3 regions of the Micromonospora sp. WMMA1976 genome follow, and region 3 is predicted to be linked to each of the others. Evidence: riboswitches for the same ligand, from Rfam matches in the RefSeq annotation. Region 3 holds a riboswitch; each other region holds the start of a gene.
What was found. A riboswitch is a leader RNA that binds a small molecule or an ion and turns the genes downstream of it on or off. The one in region 3 is predicted to bind cyclic di-AMP.
Positions count from the first base shown of each region.

Region 1: linked by a shared signal. The riboswitch ahead of O7546_RS08220 (C39 family peptidase) and the one ahead of O7546_RS21285 (hypothetical protein) in region 3 are both predicted to bind cyclic di-AMP.
Region 2: linked by a shared signal. The riboswitch ahead of O7546_RS29320 (C40 family peptidase) and the one ahead of O7546_RS21285 (hypothetical protein) in region 3 are both predicted to bind cyclic di-AMP.

Region 1 covers NZ_CP114912.1:1,731,303-1,736,651, forward strand. Annotated here, with positions in the region: gene O7546_RS08205 (acyltransferase) at 1-693, shown strand, start outside; gene O7546_RS08210 (hypothetical protein) at 774-1,118, shown strand; gene O7546_RS08215 (hypothetical protein) at 1,251-2,015, shown strand; cyclic di-AMP (ydaO/yuaA leader) riboswitch at 2,324-2,466, shown strand; gene O7546_RS08220 (C39 family peptidase) at 2,672-3,505, shown strand; gene O7546_RS08225 (alpha/beta hydrolase) at 3,758-4,504, shown strand; gene O7546_RS08230 (CDP-glycerol glycerophosphotransferase family protein) at 4,542-5,349, opposite strand, start outside.
Region 2 covers NZ_CP114912.1:6,338,098-6,343,446, reverse strand. Annotated here, with positions in the region: gene O7546_RS29335 (zinc metalloprotease) at 1-253, shown strand, start outside; gene O7546_RS29330 (pyridoxamine 5'-phosphate oxidase family protein) at 324-869, opposite strand; gene dcd (dCTP deaminase) at 948-1,526, shown strand; gene O7546_RS29320 (C40 family peptidase) at 1,576-2,610, opposite strand; cyclic di-AMP (ydaO/yuaA leader) riboswitch at 2,624-2,758, opposite strand; gene O7546_RS29315 (peptidoglycan recognition family protein) at 2,997-5,030, shown strand; gene O7546_RS29310 (C40 family peptidase) at 5,095-5,349, opposite strand, start outside.
Region 3 covers NZ_CP114912.1:4,658,053-4,663,401, forward strand. Annotated here, with positions in the region: gene O7546_RS21275 (AAA family ATPase) at 1-976, shown strand, start outside; gene O7546_RS21280 (cation diffusion facilitator family transporter) at 1,068-1,982, shown strand; cyclic di-AMP (ydaO/yuaA leader) riboswitch at 2,127-2,257, shown strand; gene O7546_RS21285 (hypothetical protein) at 2,262-3,338, shown strand; gene O7546_RS21290 (SRPBCC family protein) at 3,364-3,816, opposite strand; gene O7546_RS21295 (STAS domain-containing protein) at 3,918-4,277, opposite strand; gene O7546_RS21300 (hypothetical protein) at 4,697-5,101, shown strand; gene O7546_RS21305 (BON domain-containing protein) at 5,261-5,349, shown strand, end outside.

The DNA.
Region 1 (5,349 bases), 2.9 Mb from region 3:
GCGCCGCTGCTCATCCTGGCGCTGTGGCCCGGCCAGCAGCTCGTCCCGGAGGAGCAGCGGTGGTGGTTCACCCAGATCTTCCCGGTGACCCGGTCGCTGGAGTTCTGGATGGGCGTGGCCGCCGCCGAGCTGATGCGCCGGCACCGCTGGCGTGGCCCGAACCTCGCCGTCGCCACCGGCATCTTCGTCACCACCTGGGTGGTCGCCGCGCTGTGGATCCCGGCCGAGTTCTGGGCGGCGCTGCTCGCTGTCGCGTACCTCCTGGTCATCGCCGCCGCGGCGGACGCCGACGTGCGCGGCCGGCCCACCCCCTGGCGGTCCCGGGCGATGGTCTGGCTCGGCGAGGTGTCGTTCGCCTTCTACCTGGTGCACGTGCTGGTCATGGTCACCGTGCTGCGGCTGACCGGGCACTGGGGGACCGGCCTGCCCGGCTGGCGCGGCCCGCTCGCGGTGCTGGGCTTCCTGGTGATCACGCTCGCGCTGGCCGCCGCGCTGCACCGCTGGGTGGAGACACCGATGATGCGCCTGCTCGGCCCGTCCCGCCGGGCCCGCGCGGCGTCGCCCGCACCGGCCGTGCCGGCTCCGCGCACGCCCGCCGAGGCCGCCACCGGGCCCGCCTCCGACGGGGGCGCGGCGTCCGTCACCGGTCCGGCCGAGGACATCGAGTACGCCGGGCGGCGTCGCCCGCACTGACACGCGCACACGTCGGCCGGTCGATCCGCGACACGCCGTACGGCGGTGCGTTCGTGGGGGTTCGGCGGTAATTTGTACCCGTGCTTCCGATCGCGCTCACCTGCCCCGTGTGGTGGGTGGCGCGCTGGACCGCCCGGATGCTCGCCAGTCTCGCCGTGGTCGTCGCCTGTTCGTTCGGCGCCGCCACGCTGCCGGCCGGTGTCGCCGCTGCCGCCCCGGCCCCGGCGGTCGCCGTCTCGGCGTACCCGGTCACGGGCACCTCGACCGCCGTGCGGCCGGAGGTCGACCGCGTGGCCGAGCGGCAGGCCCTCCCCGCCGGGGTGCCGGCGCCCGCGCCCCGGGCAGCCGCCCCGGCCGCACCGCAGCCGGTCCCGGCCGGACGGGCCGCCGCACCGGCCGGCCCGCGGGCCCCGCCCGCCCGCTGACCCGCTCACGGGCCGCGCCCGTCCTCCGCACCCACTCGCACGTCATCCCCGCACCCGCCCCGGCGGCCACCGGCCCGCCCCGGCGAGGTCGTGCGGGTCCTCCCGCCAGGTCCTTCCCGTGAGGTGCCGACCATGTCCCAGACCGCTCTGTACCACTTCCTCACCTCCGTGCCCGAGGCCGCCGCCATCTGGTCCTTCCTGCTGCTGCTCGCCCTCGGCCTGCTCGCCGCGCTCGTCGCCCGGCCCGAACGCGACCCCGCGCCGGAGGCCGCCCCCGAACCGGCCGACGCCGACGCCGCCCGCCGTGACGACCTGGTCCGGTACGCCGAGGAGGTGGCGGTGGCCGCCGCCGGAGCCGCCCAGACGGCCCGTCGCCGCCGGGAGCGGTGGCTGGCCGCGCAGGACGAGGCGGACCGGGCCTGGACCGCGTACGACGAGGCGGACGCCGCCGCCCGCCGCCTCGCCGGTGCCGCCGCGCTGCCCGCCCCGCGCACGCCGCGCACCCCGGCCGAGTACGCGGCCCGGGAGCGCTGGCTGCACCACGCCGCCATGACGGCGCACTGGCGGGGCGACCTGACCGCCCGTCAGCTCGCCGACGTGCTGGCCCGCCGCAACGGATGGGATCCCCGCCGGCACCCGGCCGAGCAGGAGATCCTGCTGGCCCGCACCGTCCGGGACGGGCGCCGGGCCGGATGGGAGAGCGCCGCCGCGCGGGAGCGGACGGCCTGGCGGGACGCGGAACTGGCCGCCGAGGCCGCCCGGACGCTCGCCGCCGAGGCGTACGCGGCCACCGCCGCGCTGCGGCCCGCCCCGGCGTACCGGAGCGCGACGGCGAGCGCCGTGCCGGTGGCCGCGACGGTCCGCAACGCCCGCTGGCGCCCGGCCCGGGTCGGCTGAGACGACCGTCTCGACCGAATCGTTACCCGGAATATGGTGAGCCCGGTCACCCGGGCCGCCGAAACGGGCGCCGGGCGCAGAACGGGTCATCGAGTCCCGCGATTGCCGGTCGGGTGCTCGCCGTCTGTCCGCTTTCCGCCGCCGGGCGCCGTCGAAACTGCTTGTCCCATTGAGCGAAGTCAGTAACCGGGTGTTCCGAAATCCGTTACCGCGGATCACGTTTACGCAGGTGGGAGCGCTTGGCATGGGACATACCCACCGGTAGTGTCGGCGCGTCCGATGCGGTAATCGATCGCCGACGGCGACGCCGCACCGACCCGCCTAATCGTGTTCCACGAACCGGGGACCCATGAGCACCATCGGGGTGAATCCGCGGGCCCACGGCCCGCGGTAGGGCGTACTTCCCGCCCGAATCCGTCAGCTAACCCGGTCGGCGGCCACGGAAGGAGCAACCCCTCTTGCCCACCCCTCGATCGTCCCCCCGCCTCCACGGCGAAGCGGTGCCCGCGCGCGCCTGACGCGCGACCGGCAACCGCCCCCTGGGCGCCCGGCATCACGGGCGTTCCCGATCCCCCGGCCATCCGGCCCCGCCAGCACGTGTGAGTTCCTCCGCGTGCCGGGCCGGCGTGCGCCGCTCACGCCCCGTGGAGGATTTCGTGAAGCACCACCTGAAGCGTCAGCTGCGACGGATCGTCACCGAACGCCCGTACCAGATCATCGCCGGATCGGCCGCCGCGCTCGTGCTGGCCGCCGGTGCCGGAACCGTCGCCACCGCCGGTGACGACGCCCCGGTCCAGGAGAACACCGCCGCGGTCGCCGACCTCGGCTCCGCCCGTCTCGGCGAGCAGCCCGCCAGCCGCGGCGAGGCCCGCATCGCCGTACCGCCCAGCGCCTCCGCCGCGCCCAGCGCGTCGCCGAGCGCCTCCCCGTCCGCGAAGGCCACGGCGGACCCGGACACCACGCCCAAGGCCAAGCCGAAGCCGCCGTCGAGCAAGTCGCTCGACTACGACTACCAGGCGCAGATCAACTACTTCTACTGCGGCCCGGCCGCCGTGCGCAACGCGCTCAGCGCCGCCGGCATCGAGCGCAGCCAGGACGCGCTCGCCGGTCCTCTCGGCACCACCGAGATGGGCACCAACTCCGCCGAGGACACCACCCGGGTGCTCAACCAGCAGGTCAAGGGCAACCCGTACCGGACCCGCATGATTCCCGGCTCGGCCACCCCGGCCCAGATGGACCGCCTCCAGGCCGACGTGGTCGAGGCGATCAGCAACGGCCGCGGGGTCGTCGCGAACGTCGCCGGTACGGCCACCGACACCAACGGCGGCTGGCACTCGTTCCCGGGCGGCCACTACGTCGCCGTGGTCGGCTACAAGGACGACGGCCGGACCGTGCGGATCGCCGACTCGGCCGACCCGTCGCTGCCGTCGTACTGGGTCACCACGATCGACCTGGCGCACTGGATCGCCAGCCGCGGCTACTCCGCCTGACCGTCCCGCACACCCGAAGGCCGGCACCCCACCCGGGGCGCCGGCCTTCCTCGTCCCGCCCCCGCCCTCACGCCGTCTTGGCGCGCCGATCTTGGACTTGTGGCACCCAGTATGCCCGGCTCGCCCGCTATGGAAGGTGCCACAACTCCAAGATCGAGGGTGAGGGCGGCGTGTGGGCGGCCGGAGCCGCAGCGAGGGGGTCGGCGGGGTTCGGTCTCGCGTGTCCGGGGCGGGCGGTGGCAGACTGCGCCAATGGGCGATGCGACGGGGAAGCGGCACCTGATTCTCCTGCACGGCATGGGTGCCACCGGCGAGGTGTGGCTGCCCTGGGCGCCGCTGCTGGAACGCCGCTGGCCCGGCCGCTGGCTCGCCCCCGACCTGGCCGGTCACGGCTGGTCACCGCCGCTGCCCGGCTACTCGTTCGAGGCGCTGGCCCAGCGCGTGGTGGACGGGCTCGGGCCGGTGCGGCTCGGCCCCGACGACCGGCTGGTGCTGCTCGGGCACTCGCTCGGCGGGGTGGTGGCGCTGGCGCTCGCGGCCCGGCAGCGCGGGCTCCCGGTCGACGCGGTGGTCGGGCTCGGCATCAAGGCGGTCTGGTCGCCGGCCGAGCTGGCGAAGTCGGCGGAACTGGCCGCCCGGCCGGTCACCTGGTTCGCCACCCGGGACGAGGCGGCCCGGCGCTACCTGCGGGTATCAGGGCTCGCCGGGCTGTTCGCCCCGGACCACCCGGTGGTGGACGCGGGATTGCGGCGGGAGGACGGCCGCTGGCGGCTCGCGATGGACCCGGCCGCGTTCGCGGTCGGGGAGCCCCGGCTGCCGGTGCTGCTGGCGGCCACCGGTGTACCGGTGCTGCTGGCCCGCGGCGAGGCGGATCCGATGGTGACCGACGCGCAGCTCAAGGAGCTGGGCGTGCCGGTGGCGACGCTGCCGGGACTGGGCCACAACGCGCACGTCGAGGACCCGGAGGCGGTGCTCGCCCTGCTCGACCCGTACCTCTGAACGGGCGAGCCGGCCCGCGACGGGCCGGCTCGCGCTTCTAGCGGGCCGCGCGCGGCCCCGGGACCGCCCAGTCGGGTTCCAGTTGCCGGCGGGCGGCGGAGAGGAACGCCTCGGCGTAGGCGTCGGCGGGGAAGTCGCCCAGGTAGCGGGTACGCGCCGCCCAGCGCTGTGCCGCCTTCGGGTCGGCGTCCAGCAGGTCGGTGAGCACCTCGTCCACGTTTGACATGTCGCGCCGCAGCACGTAGCCGGACGCCGCGAGCGGGAACCGCTCGACGAAGTGCTCGCCGTCGGCGCCGGTGTCGGTGACCGCGTACGGCTTGCCGGAGTAGAGCCAGTCGGAGATGACCCCGGAGACGTCGGAGACCAGCGCGTCGGCGCGGTTGACGCACTCGGTGAGCGTCAGCTCGCGGCTCGCGGCGGCGCCGAACAGGTGCGGCCGGCCGGTCTTCGCACGGTCGGCGGCGAGCAGTTCGGTGAGCCGGGCGAGCTGGCGGGCCGAGGCCGGGTTCTTGCCGGTGTACGGGTGGGCGCGCAGGATCACCACGGCACCCCTGTCGATCAGCCGGCGGATCAGCGTCTCGGCCACCGGCAGCGAGCAGTAGTTGGCGTCGGCGTGGTGCCCGGTCCAGGTGGGCGTGTAGAGGAGCGTCGGGTGCGTCGGCGGGGTGACCGGCTCGCGGCGTACCTCGATGGCCTCGACCTGGGGACGGCCGACTACGACGAACTTGTCGGCGGGGATCTCCACGCCGGCGCGGGCGTACCTGTCGATCGCGGCCTGACCGGCCACGAAGATCTTGTCGAAGATGGCCGAGACCGGGTTGGCGCTGGGGGCCTTGTCGCTGTCG
Region 2 (5,349 bases), 1.7 Mb from region 3:
GGTCGGCCACTGGCTGAACCTCTACCACACCTTCCAGGGCGGCTGCTCCGGCTCGGGCGACAGCGTCTCCGACACCCCGGCCGAGGCGTCCCCGGCGTACCAGTGCCCGACCGGCCGCGACACCTGCTCGACCGCCGGCAAGGACCCGATCACCAACTTCATGGACTACACGTACGACTCCTGCATGTACCAGTTCACCGCCGGTCAGGCGAGCCGCATGCTCACCGCGTGGAACGCCTACCGCGCAGCCTGACCGTCGTACCACGTACCGGTGCCGGCCCTGTCCTCGGACGGGGCCGGCACCGGTCGTTTCGGGGTCGGGGTCAGGCGGCCGGGCGGCGGGTGTCGAAGCCGTGCCGCCCGCGCCGACCCTCGGCGGCCACCCGCTCCCGCCGGGCCGGTTCGGCTCCGCGCGGGTCGAGCCAGACCCGCACCTGCGGCGGGGCGGCGCCGGGCTGGGCCACCGGGTCGCGCCGGGTCAGCATCGCCACCTCGACGGTGAACTCGAACAGCCGCCAGTCGCCCTGCGGCGACGCGCGGGCGATCCGGGCCAGCCGCGTCACGGTGGCCGGGTCGGTCACCGGCCGCGCGCGCCCCGCGATGTACGCCTCGTCGTCGCTCTCCTCCGGCGGGAACGAGTGCAGCGCGTAGCGGCCGTCGCGTTCGAGGTCGCGCCGCTTCGGCGAGTCGATGACGAAACACCAGAGACCGTCGGCGGTGATCACCGGGGAGACCGGGTGGACGCGGGGGCCACCGTCGGCGCGGACCGTGGCGAGGTAGCCGAAGCCCGGCCCGTACTGCTGCATCAGGAGGCGGATCTCGTCGGCGAGGCGGGGCTCGTCGGCGGCGAATTCGGACCAGGAAGCCATGTGGACACTCTATCGAACACGTGTACGAAGATGTAGTGCGACACGCAGGTCACCCGTACCGGTCGCTATGGTGTTCCGATGCTGCTCTCCGACCGCGACCTGATCTCCGAGATCAAGGCCGGCACGCTCGCGCTGGAGCCCTTCGAGCCCACGCTGGTGCAGCCGTCGAGCATCGACGTACGCCTGGACCGGCTGTTCCGGGTCTTCAACAACCACCTCTACACGCACATCGACCCGTCGGTCCAGCAGGACGACCTGACCTCGATGGTGGAGGTGCCCGAGGGCCAGCCGTTCGTGCTGCACCCGGGCGAGTTCGTGCTCGCCTCCACGCTCGAGGTGATCTCGCTGGGCGACCAGCTCGCGGGCCGGCTGGAGGGCAAGTCGAGCCTGGGGCGGCTGGGGCTGCTGACCCACTCGACAGCCGGTTTCATCGACCCCGGCTTCTCCGGTCACGTCACGCTGGAGCTGTCGAACGTGGCGAACCTGCCGATCACGCTCTGGCCGGGCATGAAGATCGGCCAGCTCTGCATCTTCCGGCTCTCCTCGCCGGCCGAGCACCCGTACGGCTCGGCCGTCTACGGCTCGCGTTACCAGGGGCAGCGCGGTCCGACGCCGAGCCGGTCCTGGCAGAGCTGGCGCACCTGGCCGACGCGCTGACGGCACGGCCGGGGCCCCGCCGTCACCGGCGGAGCCCCGGGCCACGACCTCAGCCGGGACGGCCGTAGCTGTTGATGTCGCCGTCGTCGACCCGCTTCATGGTGATGGGCTTGCCGGACTGGGAGGCGTGCACCACCCAGCCGTCGCCCACGTACATCGCCACGTGGTGCAGGTCGCTGTAGTAGAAGACGAGGTCACCGGCGCGCAGCTCGGCGCGGCTGATCCGCTTCGTCACGCCGTGCTGCTGGCGCGCGTTGTGCGGCAGCGAGACCCCGCCCTTGGCCCAGGCCGCCAAGGTGAGGCCCGAGCAGTCGAAGTGGTCGGGCCCGGCCGCGCCCCAGACATAGATCTTGCCGATCTGGGCGCAGGCGAACTTGACCGCCGCCCCGGCCGGGCCGCCGGGGTAGCCGGCCGGGCACGGCGCCGGGCGCAGCGGGCCGCCGCCGCCCTTGCCGTACACCTTGAGCCGCAGCTTCTCCAGCTTGGCGATCTCGGCGTCGATCTGCTTCTTCTTCGCCGCGAGCTGGGCCTCGGTACGGGCCAGCCCGGCGATCATCTCGTCCAGCGGCTTCTTCTTCGCCGCCAGTTCGTCGCGCAGCGCGGCGACGGAGCGCACCTGCTCGTGCTGGCGGTGCGCGAAGCGGTCCAGCAGTTCCAGGCCGGTGACCAGGTCACCGGGTGAGCGGCTGCCCAGCAGCGCGTTCACTGTGGAGAGGTTGTCGCCCTTGTAGGCGTCGGCGGCGAGTCCGCCGACCTGACCGAGCGCGGCGTCCACCCGGGCCTGGAGGGGTGCGATCTGCCGGCCGAGCGCGTCGGCCTGCTTGCGCCGCGCGGCGAGCTGCTCGCGTACGGCGTTGACCTGTTCGATGACCGGTTCGAGCTTGTTCCAGTCGCGGTCGATCTGGGCCTCAATCTCGGCGACCGAGGGTTCGGCGTGTGCCGCAGTGGCGCCGCCGGTCAGAACGACTGCGGTGCCGACCAGCGCGGCGAGGGCGGTGGTGAAGCGGGACCAGCGGGAACGCGGCGCGACGCTGGACCGGTCGGTGGACCGGTTCGACGACGGCCGCGGGGCATGGAGTGCCACCGGGCGTCCGTACTCCTTCTTCCGTACCGCCTACCGGGTTAGCTGACGGATTCGGGCGGGAAGGGAGCCGCCCTACCGCATCGCTGCGGATTCACCCCAGGTACCTGGTTCCCCGGCTCGCCCGGAGGCGACTCGGCGGTGTCGGACCGTCACCGACCGGGTTGGACGGTGAGACGTGCGGCCGACGATTCACCAGAGTAGGGACCACCGTTATCGATCCGCAACTTCCAGCGACGTGACACTCCGTACGCGATGAAGGGCCACACCCGGAGCGGAGGTGAAATTTTCTTTCAAGGCTGATTACTCGCTGGAAAGGTATTGACCCCCGCGGGTGTGCGGAGTGAGGGTGGAGACGCAGTGACACCCATCCCTGTCCAGGAGGTTCGATGCACCTCTCCGCCCCGCCGTCGGGCAGACGGATACTGCTCGCCGCCGCAGTGGCGACAGCCACCGCGCTGGCGACGACCGGCCCGGTGACCGCCGCGCCGGACACGTCCGCGCCCGCGAGCGACAGGCAACAACAATACGCCGCCGCGGCGGCCGAGTACGGCGTGCCGCAGAACGTGCTGCTCGGTGTCTCCTATCTGGAGTCCCGCTGGGACACCCACCCCGGGCAGCCGAGCACGAGCGGCGGCTACGGCCCGATGCACCTGACCGACGCCGCGCACATCCTCGCCATGCCGGGCAGCGCCCACGTCGACGAGGACGAGGACCCGCGCGGCGACGACTCCCGGCCGCTGAAGCTCGACCCGGCCACCGCCGCCGCGCCGGAGCGGGAGACCCCGCTGCCGCCCGCCTCGCTCCAGACGCTCGACGCCGCCGCCGCGCTCACCGGGCTCGACGCGGGCACGCTGCGCACCGACCCGGCCGCGAACATCCGCGGTGGCGCGGCGCTGCTGGCGTCGTACCAGAAGGCTCTGGGTGGGCCGGTCGGCGCCGGCACCGACCCGGCGGCCTGGTACGGCGCGGTGGCCCGGTACTCCGGCGCGGACACCTCGGACGCCGCGGCGGCCTTCGCCGACGAGGTCTACGACCAGCTCGGCCAGGGCGCCAGCCGCACCACCGACGACGGCCAGCGGGTCACGCTCGCCGCCACCGCCGCGCAGCCGGACCGCTCCCGGCTGGCCCGCCTCGGCCTGCGCAACGCCGAGCGGCCGGACGGGCTGGAGTGCCCGGTACGGCTGGCCTGCGAGTGGATCCCCGCGCCGTACGAGCAGCTCAGCGACGACCCGGGCGACTACGGCAACCACGACCTGGGCGACCGGCCGAAGCAGCAGAAGATCGAGTACATCGTCATCCACGACACCGAGGGCTACTTCGGCCCGAGCGTCGACCTGGTGAAGCGGGCCGACTACCTGGGCTGGCACTACACGCTGCGCTCGGTGGACGGCTACATCGCCCAGCACATCAAGACCAAGGACGTGGGCTGGCACGCCGGCAACTGGTACGTCAACGCCAAGTCCATCGGCCTGGAGCACGAGGGCTTCGCCGGTCAGGGCACCTGGTACACCGAGGCGATGTACCGCACCTCCGCCAAGCTGGTGCGGCACCTGGCGCTCAAGCTCGGCATCCCGATGGACCGGCAGCACATCATCGGCCACGACAACGTGCCCGGCATCACCGCCGCCAACGTGGGCGGCATGCACTGGGACCCGGGACCGTACTGGGACTGGTCGCACTACTTCGACCTGATGAAGGCGCCGTTCCGCAGCACCGGCACGCCCCGTACCGGCCTGGTCACCATCGACCCGGACTTCGCCACCAACCGGCCGGCGTTCACCGGCTGCAACCAGCAGCCGCCCGGTGTCCCGACGCCCCGGCCGCCGGCCGAGCCGTGCCCGTCGCGCGGCTCCTCCGCAGTGATCCTGCGGACCGCGCCGAGCCCGGACGCCCCGCTCGTCAACGACCTCGGGCTGCGCCCGGACGGTACGCCGGACACCATGTACATCTCCGACCACGGCGCCCGCGCCTCCGCCGGTCAGACGTACGCGCTCGCCGGCCGGCAGGGTGACTGGACGGCGATCTGGTACCTCGGCCAGAAGGCGTGGTTCCTCAACCCGGCCTCCGCGCCGACCGCCAAGTGGGCCACCGGCTTCGTGGTGACCCCGCGGCCCGGCAAGGCCACCATCCCGGTGTACGGGCGGGCCTACCCGGAGCAGGCCGCCTACCCGGACACCATCCCGTACCAGACCATCTCGCCGCTGCAGTACACGTTCGCCGCGGGCCAGCGGTACGCGGTCGGCGGGGTGCTGCCCGGCGAGTACTACCGGGCGGTCTCGTTCGACGGTTCGGCACCGGGTGACCGGACCGTGGTCCGCGGCAAGAACAAGTACGTGCAGGTCCAGTTCGGTCACCGGATCATGTTCGTGAACCTGGACGACGTGCTGGTCCTGCCGTCCCCGGTCGGCACGCCAAGCTGACCTCTCCACGAGAACGCGAAAGCCCCCGGTCCCTGCGGACCGGGGGCTTTCCGTGTGACAGGGGTCAGGCGACCCGGACGAAGCCGGCGAGCGGCTGGGTGCTGATGCTCGACACCTGGACCGGTTTGCCGGTCCGTGGCGCGTGCACCATCACCCCGTTGCCGAGATAGAGCCCGACGTGGTGCAGGTCGGAACCGAAGAACACCAGGTCACCCGGTCTCGCCTCGGAGCGGGACACCTTGCGGCCCTCGTTCCACTGCGCGCCGGTGAAGTGGGTCAGCGAGATGCCCGCCGCCTTGTACGCGTACTGGGTGAGGCC
Region 3 (5,349 bases):
CCGCGAGTTCCTCAAGGCGTGGTGGCCCCGGCTGCACCCGCGGCACGTGCTGGACTGGCTGGCCCGCCCGGACCGGCTGCGCCGCTACGCCGGGGGGATCCTCTCCTCGGCGGAGATCCGGCTGCTCGGCGACGCGTACCGGACGCTTGCGACCGAGGGGCTGACGGTGGCCGACATCGCGCTGCTGGACGAGCTGGACGCGTTGCTCGGCAAGCCGGTGCAGCGGGCCCGGCCCAAGCGCGACCCGTACCAGCTCGCCGGTGGCGTGCGCGAGCTGAGCACGTACGCCGACCGGCAGCGCGCCGCCCGCGCGGCGGCGCGGGAGCGTCCGGCCGACTACCGCGACTACGCGCACGTGGTGGTGGACGAGTCGCAGGACGTCTCGCCGATGCAGTGGCGGATGATCGGCCGGCGCGGCCGGCTGGCGTCCTGGACGGTGGTCGGTGACCCGGCGCAGACCGCCTGGACCGGCGACCCGCAGGAGCTGGAGCGGGCCCGTGACCAGGCGCTGGGCCGGCGTAAGCGGCACCGCTACGAGCTGACCACCAACTACCGCAACTCGGCGGAGATCTTCGCGGTGGCGGCGGCGGAGATCCGCCGCCTCTACCCGGACCTGCCGCTGCCCGACGCGGTGCGGTCCACGGGCGTGCCGCCGGTCGAGCGCACAGTGCCCGCCGCCGACCTGCCGGCGGCCACCGTCGAGGCGGCCGAGGCGCTGCTCGCGCAGGTGGAGGGCACCGTCGGCGTGATCACGCCGGTGCCGCGCCGGGACGAGGTGGCCGGCTGGCTGGGCGCGCTCGGCGCGGGCCGGCTCCAGGTCGTCACCAGCCTCCAGGCCAAGGGCATGGAGTACGACGGCGTGGTGCTGGTGGCGCCGGGCGAGATCCGGGCCGACCCCGGCTCGGGCGTCCGCACGCTCTACGTGGCGCTGTCCCGGGCGACGCAGCGCCTCACCACGCTCGACCCGGTGGGGTGACCGGCCCCGCCGCCACCCACAGTTCACTTGCATACATAGCGATGTGAACATACATTGGGCCGGGCCGGTACGCGGCAGGGAGGGTGTTGGCGTGGGCGCAGGTCATGACCACAGCGGCGCGGTGGCCAATGCGGCACACCGCCACGCAGGCCGCCTCTGGGCCGCGTTCGCGCTGCTCGCCGCCCTGATGGTGGTCGAGGCGGTGGCCGCCTTCACCACCGGCTCGCTGGCGCTGCTCTCCGACGCCGGGCACATGTTCACCGACGTCCTCGGCATCGGCATGGCCCTCGCGGCGATCACCGCCACCCGCCGGGCCGGCACCGACCCGCAGCGCACGTTCGGGCTCTACCGGCTGGAGGTGCTCGCCGCCCTCGCCAACGCCGTCCTGCTCGGTGCCGTCGCCATCTACGTCCTGGTCGAGGCGGTACGCCGGTTCGGCGAGCCGCCGGAGGTGCTGGCCGGACCGATGCTCGTGGTGGCGGTACTCGGCCTGCTCGCCAACATCGTCGCGTTCGCGCTGCTGCGCGCCGGGTCGAAGGAGAGCATCAACCTGCGCGGGGCGTACCTGGAGGTGCTCGGCGACCTGCTCGGCTCGCTCGGCGTGATCGCCGCCGCGCTGGTCATCGCGGTCACCGACTGGTGGTGGGCCGACCCACTCGTCGCCGTCGGCATCGGCGTGTTCATCCTGCCGCGCACCTGGCGGCTCGGCCGGGCCGCGCTGCGCATCCTGGTGCAGGCCGCGCCGGAGCACCTCCAGGTCACCGCCGTGCACGACCGGCTGGCCGCCGTACCGGGCGTGGCCGAGGTGCACGACCTGCACGTCTGGACCCTCACCTCGGGCATGGAGGTGGCCTCGGCGCACCTGACCACCGACCCGGGCGCGGACCCGGCCGGGGTGCTGGCCGCCGCGCGGGCCGCCCTGCACGAGGACTTCTCCATCGATCACGCCACGTTGCAGGTCGAACCCGGAGCGTCGGCCGGAGTGTGCGGCAAGACCGAGTGGTGATTAGGACACACTTAAATCACTGGGACTAATGTAGTCTTATGCCGGTTTTGCCCCGCCTAGTGGCGTTGCTCGACGGAGCCGCGCCCGGGCAGCGCCGGTAGTCTCGGTCGCGGCCGCACCCGCGGACGCCACCCGGCCCCGGTGGGGCGGCCGTCGCCTAATCGTCCGCAGGGACGAGCCGGGGAACCACGTACGTGGGGTGCATCCGCGTCAGCGGTAGGGATCTTCCGTCCCGAACCCGTCAGCTAACCCGGTCGGCGTTGACGGAAGGACGTGTGAATGCCCCCAGTGGCACCTGTACGACGGACGGCCGCCCGGTTGGCGGCCCTGCTCGTCGCGACGCTGACCCTCGGCGTCGCGACCGTTCCGGTCTCCCCCGCCTCCGCGGCGCCGGCGACCGGCCTGCTCGCTGCCGCGCCCGGCGGCAACGACGAGGGCGGCACGCCGGAACTGCGCGCCCAGCTCGACGCGGCCAGCAAGGGCTGGCTGGAGGCGAAGGCCGCGCTGAACCGGTCGGTGACCCGCCAGAAACAGCTCAACGACCAGCTCAAGACGGTCGGCGCCGAGCTTGCCGTCCGCGACGCCAAGGTCGGCGAGATCGCCGTCGTGGCGTACCGCAACGGCCGCCTGGGCACCGCCGGGGCGCTGCTCGGCAGCAGCAGCCCGGAGGGCTTCATGGACCGGGCCGCCGCCCTGGAACAGGTCGCCGCGCACGAGGACCGCACGCTGCGCGACCTGATCGCCACCCGCGACGAGGCCACCCGCACCCGCGCCCAGCTCGACGGGGAGATCCTCGAGCAGCGCAAGCAGGTGACGGTGATGGCCAAGCGCAAGGAACAGGCCGAGCGCGCCCTGGAGGTGGCGAACGACCGCGCGTCGCGCAGCAGCAGCGGCGGCGGCAGCGTCCAGGGCACCTCCAGCAAGAACGCGAAGCCGGCGCCGCGCAACTCGGACGGCTCCTGGCCGTCGGAGTCGTGCAGCGTCAACGACCCGACGCCGGCGAACGGCTGCATCACGCCGCGCACGCTGCACGCGCTGCAACAGGCGAAGGCGGCCGGCTTCACCAGGTACGTCTCGTGCCACCGGCCGAGCGGCTCGGGTGAGCATCCGAAGGGGCGGGCCTGCGACTTCGCCGCGCAGAAGAGCGGCTTCGGCGGCGTGGCCACCGGCGGTGACCGGACGTACGGCAACAACCTGGCCGCGTACTTCGTGCGCAACGCCGACCCGCTCGCCGTGCTCTACGTGATCTGGTTCAAGCAGATCTGGCTGCCCAGCAGCGGGTGGAAGTCGTACAGCGGCGGCAACGGCGACCCGTCCAGCGACCACACCAACCACGTGCACCTGTCGGTGTACTGAGCACGCCCCTGCAGGGTCGGCCGGATCAGACCGGCCGGCCCTCCAGGGTCGCGCCGAGGCGAGCCGCCAGGCCAAGGTGAGCCGCCCGGGCCTGGCGGAACGCGTACCCGAACAGCGGCGCCGGCGCGGTGAGCGTGATCTCCACGTCGATGCGTACCGTGCCGTCCGGCTCGTCGCGCAGGCGGGTGTGGTTGCGGACGGTCGTCGCGGGTTGCTGCCGCGCCACGGTGACGACCTCGTCCTCGCCCGCGACGAGCACGTCCGCCTGGTACGTGACCGGGAAGTGCAGCGGGCCGAGTTGCAGCCGGTCGGTGATCGCATAGCTGGCCAGCGCGCCCGGCCGGGCCGGCAGCTTCCGGACCCGGACGATCAGCGGATGCAGCTCACCCTGGCGACTCAGGTCACCCAGCAGGGCCACCGCTTCGGCCCGGGTGCACCGGGCCTGCACGGTGTAGCTGAAGCTGTCGCTGCTCTGCAAGCGGGCCCCCTCGCCGTCGTGCGTCGCGACGATCGTCCCGTACCGACGCCGGACTGGCAACGGGTAGAAGGTCCCCTGGCCGCAGGGGGTGTGAACGGCGCTCAGGCGCCGGGCAGCACCTCGGGGGTGTCGTCGGCGAACCACGGCTCGGGCGCGCCGAACAGGCCGAGCAGGCCGGTCACCCAGAGCTGCCGGTGCACGAACCGGCTCGGCTCGGTGACCACGAGCTTGACGCCGCTGACCTCGCAGGTCTGGAAACCCGCGACCATGGCGCTGATACCGACCGAGTCGATGAACGTGACGAGCCGCATGTTCAGCTCGATCCGCGCGGGACGGCCCTTCGCGAGCACCTCGGCGATCGCTTCCCGCACCTCGTACGCGGTGTCGACGTCGATCTCCCCACGGGGCGCGATCTGGACGACACCACCCGGCCGCACCGACTTCACGATCGACAGGCTCACGCGAGCACCTCCACTCGCCCATGACGGGCGCCTCATCAGTACGCGGGCCGCGACCGAGAGTATTCCTCCAACGGCCCGGTCGCCACCCCCCGGGATGAGCAATTCGCGAACTGGGCACACCTGGGCGTACCCAATCCGGACCTCCGGGTTCCAGTTTCCCCTGTACGGCGGGCCGCGGCCAACCGTGCGACCGGGCGGGCCCGCCGATCCGCCGACCAGGGTAGCTGGCGCACGCACGTCCCGTCGGCACCGGTCCCGGCGCGTTCGGGTGGTTCGTCCCGTTCGCTGCTCACGGCCCGGCACCACCCCGTGGGTTTGCCGCGTGCGCCGGTGGGGCACTGCCCGAGACAGTGAACCCGCCGGATGGACACCGGAGTCCGAAGTGGCCGCCGGCCTTCGGCACCCGAGGAGGTAGAACGATGTTCGGATCCAACCTGCTGGACCGCCGGGGCAAGGCCGAGCGGGTCGCCGACCAGGCGTGGCAGAACCTGCTCTCCGCCGTCGGTTCCGCCGGTGACAGCGTGCGCGACGCCACCCGGACCGCCCGCCGCAGCTCCTCCGGCCTGGCCGACGACGCCACCGACCTGGTCGGTTCCGCCGCCGACGAGGCACGCCGCCGGGCGTCCCTCGCGTTCGACGCGCTCGCCGGCCGCCGGCCCGCCCTGCCCTGGACGCTGCTGATCGCGGCGGCGCTCACCGGCGCGGCGATCGGCTGGGCCGCCGGCACCGCGGCGCGCGCTGCCGGCAGCCGGGACCGCGCCGCCGAGGAGATCGAGTTCGTGGACGTGGACCGGCCGAACTCGCCCGCCGGCCTGGACGGCTGACCCGCCCGTACGACTCGACGACGGCCGCCCCGGGAGGTTCCGGGGCGGCCGTCGTGCTGCCTCACCCGGACCGGGCGAGGGCCGCTCACCCGGGACGCGCGCAGGATCGCGGGTGCGGGACCACGTGCCCGTGCCGCGATCGACGGGAGGGAGAGCCGGATGACCACCGACACGATCACCCGTACCGACCGGGACATCCAGTCCGCCGTGCTCGACGAGCTGACCTGGGAACCGCGGGTCGGCGCGGA